4 regions of the Streptomyces sp. NPDC058653 genome follow, and region 3 is predicted to be linked to each of the others. Evidence: riboswitches for the same ligand, from Rfam matches in the RefSeq annotation. Region 3 holds a riboswitch; each other region holds the start of a gene.

Region 1 (2,192 bases), on a different contig from region 3:
GTCCAGGCTTCGAGCCGGGTGACGTCACCGGCCTCCTCGTCGATGGCGATGATCAGGTCGCGGTTCTCCGCGCGTAGCTCGGCGGTGAGGCGCGCGACCTGCTCGGGGTCGACGATGTTCCGGCCGAACAGGACCACGGAGGTGAGTCCGCCCGCGATTCCGCGGCGGACCCAGTCGGGCACGGTCGTGCCCACGAATCCGGGCTGGAGCACGGTTTGCGCGAGCCGCGTCAGTTGCTGGTGACGGCTGCTGGGCCGGCTGCTCGACTCCATGCGGTCCTCCGAAGGCGCATCGCTCGGCCGGCTCAGCGAACCGCCCTTGAACTTGGTACAGGCCAATCGGATGTTGGCTTAGACCAATAAGCGTGTCAAGAAGGTATCTGCCTGCCCCGTTGTACGAACTCGACCCGGAAGCAGGCGGATTAGCCGGTTCATGAATATTTGGTGAGGCTTCGAGGGAGCGGATGACAGCGGTTAGGCTTGGCCGTGCAGCTGGTTCGCTTCCGTCCCCAGGACGGGAGCGTCGTAAGAGGGAACCTGGTGAGAATCCGGGACTGCCCCGCAGCGGTGAGTGGGAACGACCGCCGTCATCAGCACTGGGCCCGTGCCGGGCCTGGGAAGCGACGGTCAGTAGGTGTCCACCCGGGTGTCCGCGCCCGGCGGATGTGCCCATGAGTCCGAAGACCTGCCCGCTGCCCGTACGCGACCGATCGCGTACGGACATCCCGGTGACCTCGTGGGCGGGTCGGCGTACATATCGGTCGGGCAGTCGTGGTGAAGCCTGCACGCATGTTCACAGACGTGACACACGTATACACGTGGACACGTACACACGTGGACGTGCGTGGACACGTGAAGGCGTGAGCGCGTGAACGCGTACAGGCAGAACGTGACTCGCGTGCACAGGCGCGCGGAGGAGCCCGTCCGATTCCGTACCCCTTCGTGTCCTCGATCCGTCCCGGGATCGCAGGACGACTCGCGAAGGAGAGTTCCGTGACAGACAAGTCCGCAGCCGCGGCAGCACGCGCCACCGTGTACGGCTACCCGCGCCAGGGCGCGCACCGCGAACTGAAGAAGGCCGTCGAGGGCTACTGGAAGGGCGCCGTCGACGCCCGCGCCCTGCGCGAGACGGCCGCCGGGCTGCGCCGCGCCAACTGGGAGCAGCTCACGGCAGACGGTGTCCACGAGGTCCCGACCGGCGACTTCTCGTACTACGACCATGTCCTGGACACCAGCGTGATGGTCGGCGCGATCCCCGGGCGGCACCGCGCCGCGGTGGAGGCCGACGCGCTGGACGGCTACTTCGCCATGGCGCGCGGCACACAGGACGTGGCGCCGCTGGAGATGACCAAGTGGTTCGACACCAACTACCACTATCTGGTGCCCGAGTTGGGCCCCGACACCGTGTTCTCCGCCGACTCCACCAAGCAGGTCGCGGAGCTGGGCGAAGCCCTCGCGCTGGGACTGACCCCCCGGCCCGTGCTCGTCGGCCCCGTCACCTACCTCCTGCTGGCCAAGCCCGCCCCCGGCGTCGCCGACGGCTTCGAGCCGCTGACGCTGCTCGACCGGCTCCTTCCCGTGTACGCGGAGGTCCTGGCCGACCTGCGCGCGGCCGGCGCCGACTGGGTGCAGCTGGACGAGCCCGCGCTCGTGGGGGACCGCACCCCGGCCGAGCTGGCGGCGGTCGCCCGCGCCCACCACGACCTGGGCGCGCTGACCGACCGGCCCAGACTGCTCGTCGCCTCCTACTTCGACCGGCTCGGCGACGCCCTGCCGGTGCTCGCCAAGTCACCCGTCGAAGGGCTCGCGCTGGACTTCACCGGTCCGGCCGCCGCCAACCTGGAGGGTCTCGCGGCGGTCGGCGGGCTGCCGGGCAAGCGGCTGGTCGCGGGCGTGGTCGACGGACGCAACGTCTGGATCAACGACTTCGAGAAGTCCCTCGGCACACTGGGCACACTCCTCGGGCTCGCCGACCGCGTCGACGTCGCGCCGTCCTGCTCCCTGCTGCACGTCCCGCTCGACGCGACCGCCGAGCGGGACATCGATCCGGAGATCGCCCGCTGGCTGGCGTTCGCCCGCCAGAAGAGCACCGAGGTCGCGACCCTGGCCCGTGCCCTGACCGAGGGCACCGGCGCGATCGCGGCCGAACTCGCCGCCAACCGCGCCGCCCTCGCCTCCCGCGCGGAGTCGGCG
Region 2 (2,192 bases), on a different contig from region 3:
GCGCATCATCGTCTTCTACGTCGGAGCGCTCACCGTCATCCTCGCCGTCGTGCGGTGGACCGAGTTCAGCGAGGGCGAGAGCCCGTTCGTCCACGCCTTCGCCAAGATCGGCATCCCGCTCGGCGCCGGCATCGTCAACTTCGTGGTGCTGACGGCGGCACTCTCGTCCTGCAACTCCGGCATGTACTCCACCGGCCGGATGCTGCGCGACCTCGCCGCCAACAAGGAGGCCCCCCAGGCCCTCGGCAGGCTCAACACCCGCCGGACACCGGCGGCCGGCATCGCCGCGTCCGTCGCCCTGATGGGCATCGGCGTCGTCCTCAACTACGTCGTCCCGGAGAAGGCGTTCCTCTACGTCACCTCGGTCGCCACCGCGGCCGGGATCTGGACCTGGATGATGATCCTCATCAGCCACATCAAGTACCGCTCCGCCGTGGTCGCCGGTCGGCTGCCGGCGTCCTCGTTCCCCGCCCCGGGCGGCTCGGCGCTGAGCTGGGTGGCGCTGGTCTTCCTGGCCTTCGTGACCTGTCTGATCGCCTACGACTCCGACGCGCGCATCTCGCTCTACGTCGGCGCCGTCTGGGCGGTCTTCCTCGTCGGCGGCTGGGCGCTGCTCAAGCGCGGCGACAGGGACCTCGCGGGCCCGGGCCGGGACGAGCCGGAGGGCCCGTACGAGCCGGAGTACGCGAAGATCTCCGACTGACCCGGCCGCACGCGGCGGCCCCGGTCCCGCTCCGCGGCCCCGGCCCCGCCGGCGCCCCACGCGCCGTCCCACCGGCCGTCTCACCAGGTGGCCTCCGTATCTCAGCCGCGGAGGCCACCCGTTTATCCTTCCACTCATGCTCACCATCACCCAGGCGCTGTACGACCAGATCGTCGCCCACGCACGGGCCGACCACCCCGACGAGGCCTGCGGCCTGATCGCGGGCCCCGAGGACAGCGACCGGCCCGAGCGCTTCATCCCGATGCGCAACGCGGCCCGCTCACCCACGTACTACGAGTGGGACGGCGACGAGCACAACCAGGTCGACAAGGAGATGCGGCGGCGCGAGGAGGACGTGATCGTCGTCTACCACTCGCACACCGCGACCGAGGCGTACCCCTCCCGCACCGACATCGACCGGGCCGTGGAGCCGTTCGCCCACTACGTGCTGGTCTCCACCGCCGACACCGACGACATGGGCCCGTTCCAGTTCCGCTCGTTCCGCATCGTCGACGGCACGGTCACAGAAGAGGAAGTCACGGTCGTCTGACACACTGACGCCGAACCAGGGCGGCAGGACCCAGGAAGCCGGTGCGAATCCGGCACGGTCCCGCCACTGTGACCAGGCCCCCCTTGCACCCGGGGGCCCGGAAGCCAGGAACTGACCTGTCGCCCTTCTCCCACCATGCCAGGGGACGCGGAAATCCCCCGGAGGAGGCCCAGTCATGTCCTTGCGGCGCCACGCCCTCATACCGGCGGCCCTGCTTCCGCTGCTGCTCCCGCTCGCCGCCTGCGGCTCCGGCCCGGAACCGGCCGAGCACGCCGGAGCGCCGGCCGCCGGATTCCCGTACACCGTCGCCAACTGCGGTGTGCGGACCACCTTCGAGGCACCCCCGAAGCGTGTGGTCACGATGAACCAGCACGTCACCGAGATCATGATCGAACTCGGTCTCACCAACTCCCTCGTCGGCACCGCCTGGCTCGACGACGCCGTCCTGCCCGCCTACGAGAAGGCGTACGAGAGCGTCCCGGTCGTCGCCAAGGAGTACCCCTCCAAGGAGAAACTCCTCTCCGTCAATCCCGACCTCGTCTACGGCGGTTACACCAGCGCCTTCGCCGCCAAGGACGGCCGCACCCGCGACGACCTGGCGGACGCCGGTGTCGACACCCGGCTCAATCTGGAGAACTGCCCCGAGGACGGCGGTACTTCCATGGACGACCTCTTCCGCGAGATCAAGGAGGTCGGACGGACCTTCGGCGTCGCCGGCCGCGCCGGGAGGTGGACAGCCGACGCACGCGCCACGCTCGCCACCACCGCCGCCGGACTCAAGGGCGTCAAGCCGGTCCCGGTCTTCGTCTACGACAGCGGCGACAAGACCGCCTTCACCGCGGGCGGCGCGGGCATCGGCAACGAGCTGATCGAACGGGCCGGCGGCCGCAACGTCTTCGCCGACCTCGACAAGTCCTTCGGCGACGCCACCTGGGAGCA
Region 3 (2,192 bases):
ACGCCAGAACACCTGGGCCGGCGCGCCGATCGCGTGGACCGTCAGCGCGCGTACGACATCGGGCTCGGCCACCGCGAGGACGCGCGCCGAACGGGGGCGCGCGTCCTTTCCCAGCGGATCGGAGCCCGGCGCATCGGCGCCCAATGGCTCGGCGCCCAATGGCTCGGCGCCCAACGGCTCGGGGCCCGGTGGATCGGCGCGCAGCGCGTCGGCGTCGAGCGCGTCGAGCCAGTGGCCGAGGCGGCTGTGCAGCGCCTCCAGCGACTCCCCGCCGTGCGGCGCCGCCGCCGGGTTGCCCAGCCAGGCGGCGACCGCCTCCGGCTCGGCGGCGCCGACCTCGTCCAGCCGCCTGCCGCGCCACCGGCCCATCGCGCACGTACGCAGCTCGGGCAGCGGCTCCGCGACCAGGCCCAGCGCCTCCGCCGTCTGCCGGCAGCGCTCCGAGGGGGACGTGAACACCCGGGCGGCGGCGGCGCGTTGCTCCGCGACGGTGGGCGCGTCCCGTACGGCCCCGGCCTGGCGCAGCCCCGCCGCGTCCAGCGGACCGTCGCCGAAACGCGCCTCGCGCAACGCGGTGCTGAGCGCCGGTGAGATCAACGTCACGCGTACGGTCATCGGGCTCCCCAGAGTCGTACGTTCACCGGACGCGGCCCCCGTCGTCCGGCTCCGGCGCCGGCCGCCGGACCCGTCGCCCTCTTGGCCGACCTGCCCGATCGCGGTACGTTCACGTCGATATCACGACGGCAAGACGGAAGTCCGGTGAGATTCCGGCACGGTCGCGCCACTGTATGCCGAGCAGCCACCGCGTACGCGCGGCGAGGCGGCCCGGTGAGTCAGACCCGATGGTCGTCGTGCGAGCTCCACTGAACGGGACGCGAGTTCCCAAGGAGGTTGTGCCGTGGCTGAGTCCATTGTGCCCCCGGCCGTTTCTTCACCCGCCGGATCAGCGATATCGCCCCTGACTCCCCTGCCCCTGCGGGCGGTTCTGCCGTGGGCTGTCTTCGTGGGCACGCTGATGCTGGTGCTGCTGTACTTCGTCGGTGCCGAACAGGGCGCGACGTCGGTGTTCTCCGGGGCGGGGGTGCACGAGTGGGTGCACGACGGCCGTCATCTGCTCGGCTTCCCCTGCCACTGATCCGACGGACGGAGGCCACCCTCGGAGAACATCACCATGCAATCGTCCACCGTCAGAACCCTGTTGGTCCGCGGCATGATCGCGGGCGTCGTCGCCGGGCTGCTCGCGTTCGCGCTCGCCTACGTGGTGGGGGAGCCGTCCATCGAGGACTCCATCGCCCTGGAGGAGGCCGCGTCCGCGCCGGCGCACGAGCACGACGGCGCTGCCGCCGAACCGGCCGCGCCCGCCGAGGAAGAGGAGGAGTTGGTCACGCGGCCGGTCCAGTCGACCTTCGGTCTCGCCACCGGCGTCCTCGTCTACGGCGTCGCCCTGGGCGGCATCGCCTCCCTGGCTTTCGCCGTCTGTCTGGGCCGGGTCGGCCGGCTCCGGCCACGGGCGACGGCCGCGCTGGTCGCGGGCGCCGCGTTCACCACCGTCTATCTGGTGCCGTTCCTCAAGTACCCCGCGACGCCACCCGCCGTGGGCAATCCCGACACCATCGGCAAGCGCACGACGCTCTTCTTCCTGATGATCGTGCTCAGCGTGCTGGTCGCGGTCATCGCCGTCATCGCCGGACGCCGGCTCGCGCCGACGCTCGGCAACTGGAACGCGACCGTCGCCGCCGGCGGCGGCTATGTGGTGGTCATGGCCCTGGCCTGTCTGCTGCTGCCCGCCAACACCGACGCGGTGAGGGAGACCTTCCCGGCCGCGCTGCTCTGGGAGTTCAGGCTGGCCTCACTGGGTGTGCAGGCGCTGCTGTGGACAGCCTTCGGGCTGATCTTCGGGGCGCTGGCGGAGCGCGCACTGCGCCCCGCGGACGCCCACCCCGCCGGGCAGGGCCCGGAAGCCGTAACGAGCACGCCGGCCGCGCACGCCGGCTGACACCGGCGTACCCGGCCTACACCGGAGTACGGCCGGAGACCGGCCGGGTGGCGGCCCCGGGGCACCGCCCGGAGAACGACATCCGCTCGTACGACACGCGCCCGGCAGGATTCCTGCCGGGCGCAAGTCATGTATGGGCCATCCGTGTATGAGATCCGTAAAACACGCCTCTCCCGCCGTATGGGACCCGTCAACG
Region 4 (2,192 bases), on a different contig from region 3:
TGCCCGCCGCCTCGGCCGCGCGGTACGCGGCGTCGAAGTCGTCGCCCCACAGGTCGACCAGTTCGGGCACGTCCGACGGGGAGAAGAGCGACCAGACACCGTCCGCGTCGACCCGGCGCATGAACTCGTCGGGGATCCAGTGCGCGAGGTTCAGATTGTGCGTACGGCGGGCGTCCTCGCCGGTGTTGTCGCGCAGCTCCAGGAACTCCTCGATGTCCGCGTGCCACGTCTCCAGATAGACGCAGGCCGCGCCCTTGCGCCGGCCGCCCTGGTTGACGGCGGCGACGGAGGAGTCCAGCGTCCGCAGGAACGGCACGATGCCGTTGGAGTGCCCGTTGGTGCCCCGGATCAGTGAACCGCGCGCGCGGATACGGGAGTACGAGAGGCCGATGCCGCCCGCGTGCTTCGAGAGCCGGGCCACCTGGTGGTAGCGGTCGTAGATCGAGTCGAGCTCGTCCAGCGGGGAGTCCAGCAGATAGCAGGACGACATCTGGGGGTGGCGGGTGCCGGAGTTGAAGAGCGTGGGGGAGGAGGGCAGATAGTCGAGCCGGCTCATCAGACCGTAGAGCGCGGCGACCTCGTCCACGGCGGCCGGGGAGTCGTCCTTGGCCAGCCCGGAGGCGACACGCAGCATGAAGTACTGCGGCGTCTCGATGACATCGCGGGTGATCGGGTGGCGCAGCAGATAGCGGCTGAAGAGCGTGCGCAGGCCGAAGTAGCCGAACCGGTCGTCGGCGGCGGGGTCGATCAGCGCGTCGAGGCGGGCGGCGTGGCGCGTGACGAACGCGGCCGTACGGTCGGCGATCAGGCCCTCCGTGTGGCCCACGGCGACCGAGGAGGAGAACGAGACGGCGCCCTGCCCGGCGGCCTCCTCCGCGATGGTGCGGGTGAGGAGACGGGCGGCGAGGCGGGAGTACGCGGGGTCCTCGGAGATCAGCCCGGCCGCGGCCTCGGTGGCGAGCGCGCGCAACTCGGCGTCGTCGGAGGCGGCGTTACGGCCTCGGAGAGCGGCGGCGGCGACCTTGCCGGGGTCGGTGTCGGCCAGATCCGCGGTGAGGTCGGTGAGGACCCGCAGAAGGGCCGTCCCGGGGGTCCCGGGGTCGTCGGCCGGCCCGGCGGTTTCCCGGTCCCGCGCGGTTTCCCGGTCGGCGATCGCTGAGGCCGGATCGGCTGGCGCGATGGTCACGTGGTGCTCTCCCTCGCTCGGCTCCGGGCCAGGGGGAGGGCATGGCGGCGCACGCCCGCGTACGCCGTCCCGGAACCGGGCGGTGAGCGGTGCGGCGTCCACCGGCCCTGCCTCGGAGCCCGGACGTCTCGGCACCCGGACCGGTCGGTCCGGGCGCGCCGTCGGCAGGTGCTCGGACTCGCGGGCACGACAAAGCGCACCACAGCACACCGTTGCGGGACAGTTCCGGATTCGCACCGGATTCTCCTGCGGCGACAGCAGACTTGAGCATACATCTGGGGTTGGTTGGCAGCACCACCCCCCACATGTTGTGTCGGGGATGGCTCGTCCTAGATCTCCAGGCAGTACGTGAGCAGTACAAGCTCCGTATACGGCGCCCAGTCCCGCTCCGGCGTCCGTACGAAGCCCAGGCGCTCGTAGATCCGGTGGGCGGACAGCATCGCCTTCTGCGTGGAGAGCCGCACCCGTACGCATCCGTCGGCCCGCGCGCGCTCCACGCACGCCCGCACGAGCGCCCCACCGACCCCGCGCCCCCGGCCGCCGGGCGCGACGGCCAGCATGCGGAACTCGGCCTCACCGTCCCCGGCGAGATCGGCCCAGGCCGACCCGGCACCGACGTACGCCACCCCACCGAGCACCGCCCCCGCCCGGTCGACGGCCACGAGCACCTCACTCCCCTCGGCCCGCCCGGCGACGTCGCGCAGGGTCTTCAGATAGGGATCCCCCGCCCCGAAGTCCAACAGCCCGTCGTCCAGATAGGCCCGGGCGGTTATCTCCCCGAGCACCTCGTACTCGGCGGGCTCGGCCGCTCTGATCCTGAAGTCGCTCTCCGACTCTTTCCTCTGCTCCATGACAGCAGTGTGCGACACGGGTACGACAGCGCCTTGTCGGAGGTCGCGGCTATCGTTGAGCAGGAGCGAGGAGGGTTCATGACCGTGACCACTGACCGGAACCATCTGGAGACGAGCGTCTTCGACGAGCTCACTCCGATAGTGGCCCGCACGGA

The links. A riboswitch is a leader RNA that binds a small molecule or an ion and turns the genes downstream of it on or off. The one in region 3 is predicted to bind cobalamin.
Region 1: it holds a riboswitch for cobalamin, as region 3 does, so the genes downstream of both, metE (5-methyltetrahydropteroyltriglutamate--homocysteine S-methyltransferase) here and ACFWU9_RS32785 (CbtB domain-containing protein) in region 3, are expected to answer to the same signal.
Region 2: it holds a riboswitch for cobalamin, as region 3 does, so the genes downstream of both, ACFWU9_RS08685 (ABC transporter substrate-binding protein) here and ACFWU9_RS32785 (CbtB domain-containing protein) in region 3, are expected to answer to the same signal.
Region 4: it holds a riboswitch for cobalamin, as region 3 does, so the genes downstream of both, ACFWU9_RS28225 (ribonucleoside-diphosphate reductase subunit alpha) here and ACFWU9_RS32785 (CbtB domain-containing protein) in region 3, are expected to answer to the same signal.

The regions. Positions count from the first base shown of each region.
Region 1 is NZ_JBHXRM010000015.1:58,690-60,881, reverse strand. It holds gene ACFWU9_RS15415 (glycoside hydrolase family 3 protein) at 1-272, opposite strand, end outside; cobalamin riboswitch at 476-707, shown strand; gene metE (5-methyltetrahydropteroyltriglutamate--homocysteine S-methyltransferase) at 993-2,192, shown strand, end outside.
Region 2 is NZ_JBHXRM010000007.1:93,384-95,575, forward strand. It holds gene ACFWU9_RS08675 (amino acid permease) at 1-703, shown strand, start outside; gene ACFWU9_RS08680 (Mov34/MPN/PAD-1 family protein) at 840-1,253, shown strand; cobalamin riboswitch at 1,242-1,388, shown strand; gene ACFWU9_RS08685 (ABC transporter substrate-binding protein) at 1,429-2,192, shown strand, end outside.
Region 3 is NZ_JBHXRM010000056.1:47,067-49,258, forward strand. It holds gene ACFWU9_RS32780 (histidine phosphatase family protein) at 1-615, opposite strand, end outside; cobalamin riboswitch at 706-862, shown strand; gene ACFWU9_RS32785 (CbtB domain-containing protein) at 899-1,135, shown strand; gene ACFWU9_RS32790 (CbtA family protein) at 1,172-1,996, shown strand.
Region 4 is NZ_JBHXRM010000040.1:72,449-74,640, forward strand. It holds gene ACFWU9_RS28225 (ribonucleoside-diphosphate reductase subunit alpha) at 1-1,186, opposite strand, end outside; cobalamin riboswitch at 1,332-1,500, opposite strand; gene ACFWU9_RS28230 (GNAT family N-acetyltransferase) at 1,516-2,037, opposite strand; gene ACFWU9_RS28235 (Uma2 family endonuclease) at 2,116-2,192, shown strand, end outside.